Regions from separate parts of the Psychrobacillus sp. INOP01 genome, predicted to be linked through region 2. Evidence: riboswitches for the same ligand, from Rfam matches in the RefSeq annotation. Region 2 holds a riboswitch; the other holds the start of a gene.
The links. Region 2 has a riboswitch for S-adenosylmethionine ahead of KD050_RS13720 (methionine biosynthesis PLP-dependent protein). Riboswitches for the same ligand answer to the same signal wherever they lie in the genome.

Region 1 (3,624 bases), 730 kb from region 2:
AGCTATTATATTTGATGCCAATAATGAAAAGTTGCTTCAAATGGAAGCGAAAAGTATGTATGGAGATATTGACGTCAATGATTTAAATGGCAACCGGTTAGCGACCTATCGCTTCGGGATATTTCCTTATGCTACGCATCCTGCCTTTGAAGTGCAGGCGATGAATGTTCATATATCGCTTGCCCATAATTTGCCGCATACAGAAAGACTTACTTTTACAGCGTTGTTTTACTACTGGACAGCCAGTCAATAAAAAACGAGCAAGTTCATATAGAACTTGCTCGTTTTTTATATTAATTTTTAAACAAGTTAAACCATCCCTTGTATTTGAACCAACCAAGCATGGAAAAAGCAATGAGAACCATAGCACCAAGTACCACAAAATAACCGTATTTCCACTCAAGCTCAGGCATGTTCGCAAAGTTCATGCCATATACCCCAACGATGAATGTTAGTGGGATGAAAACGGTTGATACAATCGTTAAGATCATCATAATACGGTTCATCCGACTAGAGTTTATCGACATATGACTATCCCGGATATCAGCGGTAAGCTCCCGATTAGATTCAATCATTTCCGTCAGTCGTATTAAATGATCGTAAATGTCTGCAAAATAGGTGTGTTCGGTTTGTTGTAAATTCATTCGTTCTGAATTTAATATTCGATAAAGTAAATCTCTCATAGGAATAACTGTACGTCTTAAACGTAACAAATCTCCTCGAAGATCAAACACCAAATCCATAGAAAAATGGCGCATATCATAAGTGAGTTTGTCTTCTACAGCATTTAAATAGTCTTCAATTTTGTAGACAATTGGAAAATAGCCATCCACCACTTGATCGATAATATGGTAGGTTGCATGGATAGCACCTCTACCCCAGCCTTGTGGATTCTGTCTAATACGCTCTCGTGCTTGCTCCATTTCATGCATTGGATGGAAATGAAATGACACTACATAATCCTGACCAACAAATATGTCTAACTCTTCTGCCTCTAATGTTTCCTCGTTAAACGTATGTAAAACAAGGAAGTTGTATCCTTCATAATAATCCACCTTAGGGCGTTGCAGTCTTTGTAGGCAGTCTTCAATAGCGAGTGGATGAAAATGAAAAAAAGAACTAAGTATAAGTTCCTCTTCCTTGGAGGGTTCTCCAATATCAATCCAATACCATTCAAACTTATTTTGTTTTATATCTTCTAAAGGAAAGTCACTTACTATTTCATGATCAGTCGTTATACCAATCGTTCGAATCATTGGAATCACTCACTTTCATCACAATCTCTTTTCTTATTATCTCATAGTCTCCCTGTTATAATGAATCTAAAACAAAGGAGAGGTAGTATGGAAAAGAAAAATTATGAAGCTTTGATCCCTAATCGCATATTTGTAGGAGGTGTAGATGGTGTCGAACCTTTATTAGCAAATGAGCATATAGATGTTATTTTCGATTTAAGGGTTTCGTCTAACAATCATCCTGCAGAAGATTTAAAGGTGCATCAACCAATTTTGGATGGACAAAATCAACAGGATGACTCTATAAGAGCTGCTGTTCATGAGGTCGTTCAAGCATATAATGAAGGCAAAAATATCTACTTTCACTGCACTTCGGGAGGGGGAAGAGCGGGGACAATGGCAGTTGCTACTCTGATGGAATTAAATCTAGCAGAAACAGTAGAGGAAGCTGAGGAAAACGCCAAAGCAATCCGATCAAAGATAAACCTTAAAGAAGACCAGCGAGAGTCTCTGAAAAGAATATATTCTAAATAAATTGAAAATTACTATTGACTTCTATAATTTCTATTCGTATACTAGGCATTAATCAAATAAAACAACTTTCTTATCAAGAGAGGTGGAGGGACTTGGCCCTATGATACCTCAGCAACAGGCGATTAATTTTGCACTGTGCTAATTCCAGAAGCGTTAGCTTGAAGATAAGAAGAGAATAATCACTGGTGACGTGTAAACCTCTTCTTGTTTCTAAGAAGGGGTTTTATTTGATTTTAACTATAAAAATAGGAGGAGAAATCAAGTATGTCATCGGAATTATTAAAAGCTTTCACCACATTAAAAGAAAAGCAGTGGGTAGATTTAACACACACATTCGGAGCTAATTCACCACATTTTTCAGCTTTTAAGGCAGCTGAAATAACTACATTGTTTAATCATGACGATGGATTTTTTGCACAAAGCTTTCAATTTGCAGGACAATACGGCACGCACATTGATGCACCTATTCATTTTGTGAGAGATACGCGTTATTTAGAAGAACTCGAATTGAAAGAACTCGTATTACCATTAGTCGTCATTGATCAGTCAAAAGAAGCGGCCGAAAATAATGATTTTACTTTATCCGTGGAGGATATTTTCACATTTGAAAAAGCAAACGGAAAAATCGAAGAAGGCTCATTTGTCGCACTTCGAACCGATTGGAGTAAACGTTGGCCTGACGAAAAAGCATTTAACAATAAAGATACAGATGGTAATAACCATGCTCCAGGTTGGGGATTAGAAGCATTAAAGTTTTTATTTCAAGAAAGAAAGGTTAAGGCTATAGGACATGAAACATTTGACACTGACTCAAGTGTGGATTATCTAAAAAATGGTGCGTTACACGGCGAATATTATGTGCTTGAACAAGATACTTACCAAATAGAGTTATTAACGAACTTAGATAAGCTCCCTGCAAAAGGAGCTATTATATTCAATATCGTTCCGAAGCCAGAAAAAGCCTCTGGATTCCCAGTTCGATCATTTGCGATTTTACCATAAAAGGAGAGAGATAAAATGACAGTTAAAACAGCTATTCAGGCACCATTCAGAGCGGATCATGTAGGTAGTTTGTTAAGACCAGAAAGTTTACTGACAGCAAGAAGAGAGTATAAAGCGGGAACGATTACAAGAGAACAATTAAAAGCTGTAGAAACTAAAGAAATAGGGAGGATCGTTGATAAGCAAATTGAGGTGGGTCTAGAGCTTGTGACAGATGGAGAATTTCGTCGTGACTGGTGGCATTTAGACTTCTTAGAACAACTGATTGGTTTTGAAGGATATGTACCTGAAAAAGGATATAAATTTGAGGGGATAGAAACAGAGAAATATGAAGTTCGCAATATCGGCAAAATCGCTTTCAACCCAGAACATCCATTTATCCAAGACTTTATTGATTTCAATGAGATTGTAGCTGGTCGTGCAGTTGCCAAACAAACTATTCCAAGTCCAAACCAATTGTTCCATCCTGGAATCCGAGATGAAAATATCTACCCAGATGTAGAAGACTTTGCAAAGGATGTAGTCGCGGCTTATCAAGAAACCATACAAGCCTTTTATGAGGCAGGAGTTAGATATTTACAAATCGATGATGTTTATATTGCAGGTCTGTCTTCCCCAGACATTCCGTATAAAGAAGGGGAAAGAGAATACTTAATCGATCTTGCTCTACGTGTCGTTAACGGAATTCTAGAAAATAAACCAGAAGACTTAGTAGTTACGACACATCTATGCCGCGGAAACTATCAATCCACTTGGGCTTTCGGTGGAAGCTATGCTTTAATAGCATCAACTTTGTTTGCAAAAGAAAAAGTGGATGGATTCTTCTTGGAATATGACGATGACCGTTCTGGCG
Region 2 (3,624 bases):
ATTTGGCTGAATGGCATTTGAAATTGCTACTATATTAGTGAAATCTGCAAAAGTATGCTCAATACCAAAACGAGGCAAGACTTCTGTAACAAAACGAAAGGTACCACCGTATACATCTTCGGTAATCACGATATGATCTCCTGATGACAAAAGCATAAAAGCAGAAGAAATAGCCGCGATACCTGAAGCAAATGCCAGACCTCTAGTGCCCCCCTCTAATTCTGCAATCGTTTTTTCCAGTGCATCTCTCGTAGGATTTCCCGATCGACTATAGTCATAAGGTCCAAAATCGTCAAAGCCTTCTTGATGGAAAGTGGAGGATAAATAGATAGGAACATTGACAGCTCCAGTTTTTATTTCTGAGTCTCCCCGAGTAGATGCCACGATTAGGGTAGTCTCTAGCGATTCTTTATAGTTACTCAATAGTTAGCCCCCCTCACTTGTTAAAGTATTAAATACCTGTTTCAAATCTGCGATTAAATCTTCTGCTTCTTCGATTCCTACTGAGAAACGGAGCAGGCTACTGTCAACACCACGTGCATTGCGTTCTTCCTCTGGGATATCCGCATGAGTTTGAGTAGTAGGATATGTGATAAAGCTTTCCACACCTCCAAGGCTTTCAGCAAATACAATTAGTTTCAGACTCTCTAAGAAAGGAGCAACCCATTCACTTTTTTGCAAACGGAAGGAAAGCATACCGCCAATACCAGGATACAGAACATCCTTAACTGAGGGCTCATTCTGCAAAAAAGTTGCAATCTTTTTTGCATTTGTATCATGCTGCTTCATACGTAGATGAAGTGTTTTTAATCCTCTTATTAATAACCAAGAATCGAAAGGAGAGAGGACAGCACCAGCAGCATTGTGGTTGGTTTGCAATTGTTCACTTAGTTTAGTACCTTTTGTAACAACAAGTCCTGCAAGTACATCGTTATGGCCACCGATATATTTGGTGCCACTATGGATTACAATATGGGCACCCAATTCAATAGGTCGTTGTAAATAAGGAGTTAAGAATGTATTGTCTACGATCAACAATAAATTATGCTTTTTTGCTACATCCGCAAATAGTTGTATATCGATTTCTTGCATCAAAGGGTTAGTTGGAGTTTCGATAAATAAAGCTTTTGTATTTTCTGTAATCAAAGCATTTACTTCTTCAGCTGATTCAAACTTTGCGTATGTAGTACGAATATTGTAGGAATCTGCGTACTGGTTAAATAATCGATACGTCCCGCCATACAAATCTTCAGGAGCAATAATCTCATCACCCGAACGAAAAAGGGATAAAATCAATTGTATTGCAGCCATACCAGAACTACAGGCAAAGCCAGCGTCTCCACCCTCTAACTTAGCAATTCCTTCCTCTAAGATAGCGCGTGTCGGGTTCTTAGTTCGCGTGTAGTCGTATCCCGTAGATTGACCGATTCCATTATGTTTGTATGCTGTGGATAAATAAATAGGTGGATTTATAGCACCGGTTTTCTCATCACTATGATTTCCTAATTGCACCAACTGTGTATCAATACTGTTCTTTGACATAAATATTCATCCTTTACAATTAAAATAAAAAAAGAGGATTCTCTAATAAGAAGAGAACCCTCAGGTAAATATCGAAGTTTGTCTTCTTATCTGCAAGACGTTTTACGTCTACTGGAATTAGCACCATACCTCGACTTGGCTGGTTGCTGAGACATCTTCGGGCCAATCCCTCCGTCTCTCTGGATAAGAAAAATATATGAAATTATCAAAATTTTAAATTTAAATAAGCTTAACACGTTGTGGATATTAATACAATACGCTTTTTATTTAATATTATTACAAAAGTGTAAATATTAAAACAATTACACCGAGTATTAAAGATATCCAACCTACTATTAACTTGTGAGAGTAAGCTAAAGCTGCTAGCCCTAAAAGAACTGCTCCAGCACCTAACCAAAGCGGAGCATAAAAGAAACCTAATACCCCTAAGACTATGCCTAATAAACCGACCCATAAACCTGTAGAAGAATTCATTATCCACACCTCCCATCCTATAATGTAGGAACCCCAAGGTATAGCGTCCCTCCACATATTATATGAAGGGAATAGGGAAGGGGTATAAACAATCTGCTGAATCATTGCAGAGTAAAGAGGTTTCACCGAAAATATTTAGCACTTTTTCGGAATTCCAACATGGCCAGCCAGTCGGTAATAATTTAGCAAAAGTCTGTCTGAAAGCACCCGAAAACAGTAGAAACAGGTTCTGACCTTGAAGGGTGCGTGCGCTTTTCTTATTCAGAATATCCTTTATTGCAATAAACAAAATACTAGAATGTTGTTTAAAATTTGTTATACTTACAAACAGACCCGTTGGTATGTTAGGAGGAGAAACCATTATGGATACTAAATCACTCTTGATTGAAACTGCTACAATCCTTTTTCAACAAAAAGGCTACAAAACAGTAGGACTCAATGAAATATTAAAAGCCTGTAAGGTTACAAAAGGAGCTCTCTACCATCACTTTCCAAATGGCAAAGATGAACTCTTGATTACTTGCTTACACGCTTTAAAAGAAGAAATTACGACAGATATAGAAGCTATTTTCAGTAAGCATTTATCAACTAAGGATGCCATAATATCAATGATCGATACATTAATAAGTAGCTTTGAAAAGGACGGTACTATTACTGGCTATACATTTAGCAGCATTGTTAGTGAAATGTCTACAATGAGTGAGCCTGTTCGCAAAGCTTGCAGTGAGTTATATGAAAATATTGAACATATTTACTGCACGAAACTATTAGCGGATGGTTTTTCTGCTGAAACTGCTGCTGCTATTTCATTATTATTGACTGCTTCGATTGAAGGGGCAATGATGCTTTGTTTAACACAACAATCGACTGATCCTTTAAAAACAATTGCTAACCTATTACCGAATTTATTGGAGAGGTTTTAATAAGAAAACAGAATTTAATACAGAGTAGTTTATGAAGTCTCTGTTAATAGTAGGAATTGTCGGCTGTTTATGAAAACAGCCTTTAATATTTCACTTAGGAAACTGAGTACTATCTTTAGTCCGAATGAAATCACAATCTTTTGGTTTAAAACAGGATATTAAATATAGAAATTGATGACACTCCAGACGTTTATTCCCTCCTTAACGTTATCCACTATTGCACAACCGTTACTGTATTTCCTCATACAATTAGCATATTACCAAGGTCTAAAATAAGCTTTTTGAAAGGAAGAAAATTAAAGTATGCATTTAGAAAAAAGATTACCAAGAAACGGAAAAGAGGGTCTTTTGTATGGCACAATTATTTCTACATTGACAGTTATTTTTATGACATCATTTAATGTCATTCTTGGTGCTGGAGAATTTAACGTAGAAGTATTTTTAATCATACTGAAGGCTTTACCGATTATTTGGATTATTGTTATGATCATTGAACCAACTATCTTCGGGAGTATTGCGGAAGCTTTGGTGGCAAAATTTACTAGTCCAACAGACAGCTTCAATTCCAAAATTTTATTCCGTATTCTTTTCACTGTACTAGGAATGTCAATCGCTATGACGTTTGTTGGTGATATTGTAGGAAACGGCTTTACTCCTGAAATTTTCAGCAATTGGTTACAAAATT

Region 1: linked by a shared signal. The riboswitch ahead of KD050_RS10170 (cyclase family protein) and the one ahead of KD050_RS13720 (methionine biosynthesis PLP-dependent protein) in region 2 are both predicted to bind S-adenosylmethionine.

What each region holds. Positions count from the first base shown of each region.
Region 1 is NZ_CP073315.1:2,000,880-2,004,503, reverse strand. Features, by position in the region: gene KD050_RS10185 (hypothetical protein) at 1-253, shown strand, start outside; gene corA (magnesium/cobalt transporter CorA) at 294-1,256, opposite strand; gene KD050_RS10175 (protein-tyrosine phosphatase family protein) at 1,344-1,769, shown strand; SAM riboswitch class I at 1,837-1,940, shown strand; gene KD050_RS10170 (cyclase family protein) at 2,034-2,771, shown strand; gene KD050_RS10165 (5-methyltetrahydropteroyltriglutamate--homocysteine S-methyltransferase) at 2,787-3,624, shown strand, end outside.
Region 2 is NZ_CP073315.1:2,733,673-2,737,296, forward strand. Features, by position in the region: gene metC (cystathionine beta-lyase) at 1-423, opposite strand, end outside; gene KD050_RS13720 (methionine biosynthesis PLP-dependent protein) at 427-1,542, opposite strand; SAM riboswitch class I at 1,626-1,732, opposite strand; gene KD050_RS13725 (hypothetical protein) at 1,819-2,016, opposite strand; gene KD050_RS13730 (TetR/AcrR family transcriptional regulator) at 2,379-2,939, shown strand; gene KD050_RS13735 (DUF2798 domain-containing protein) at 3,243-3,624, shown strand, end outside.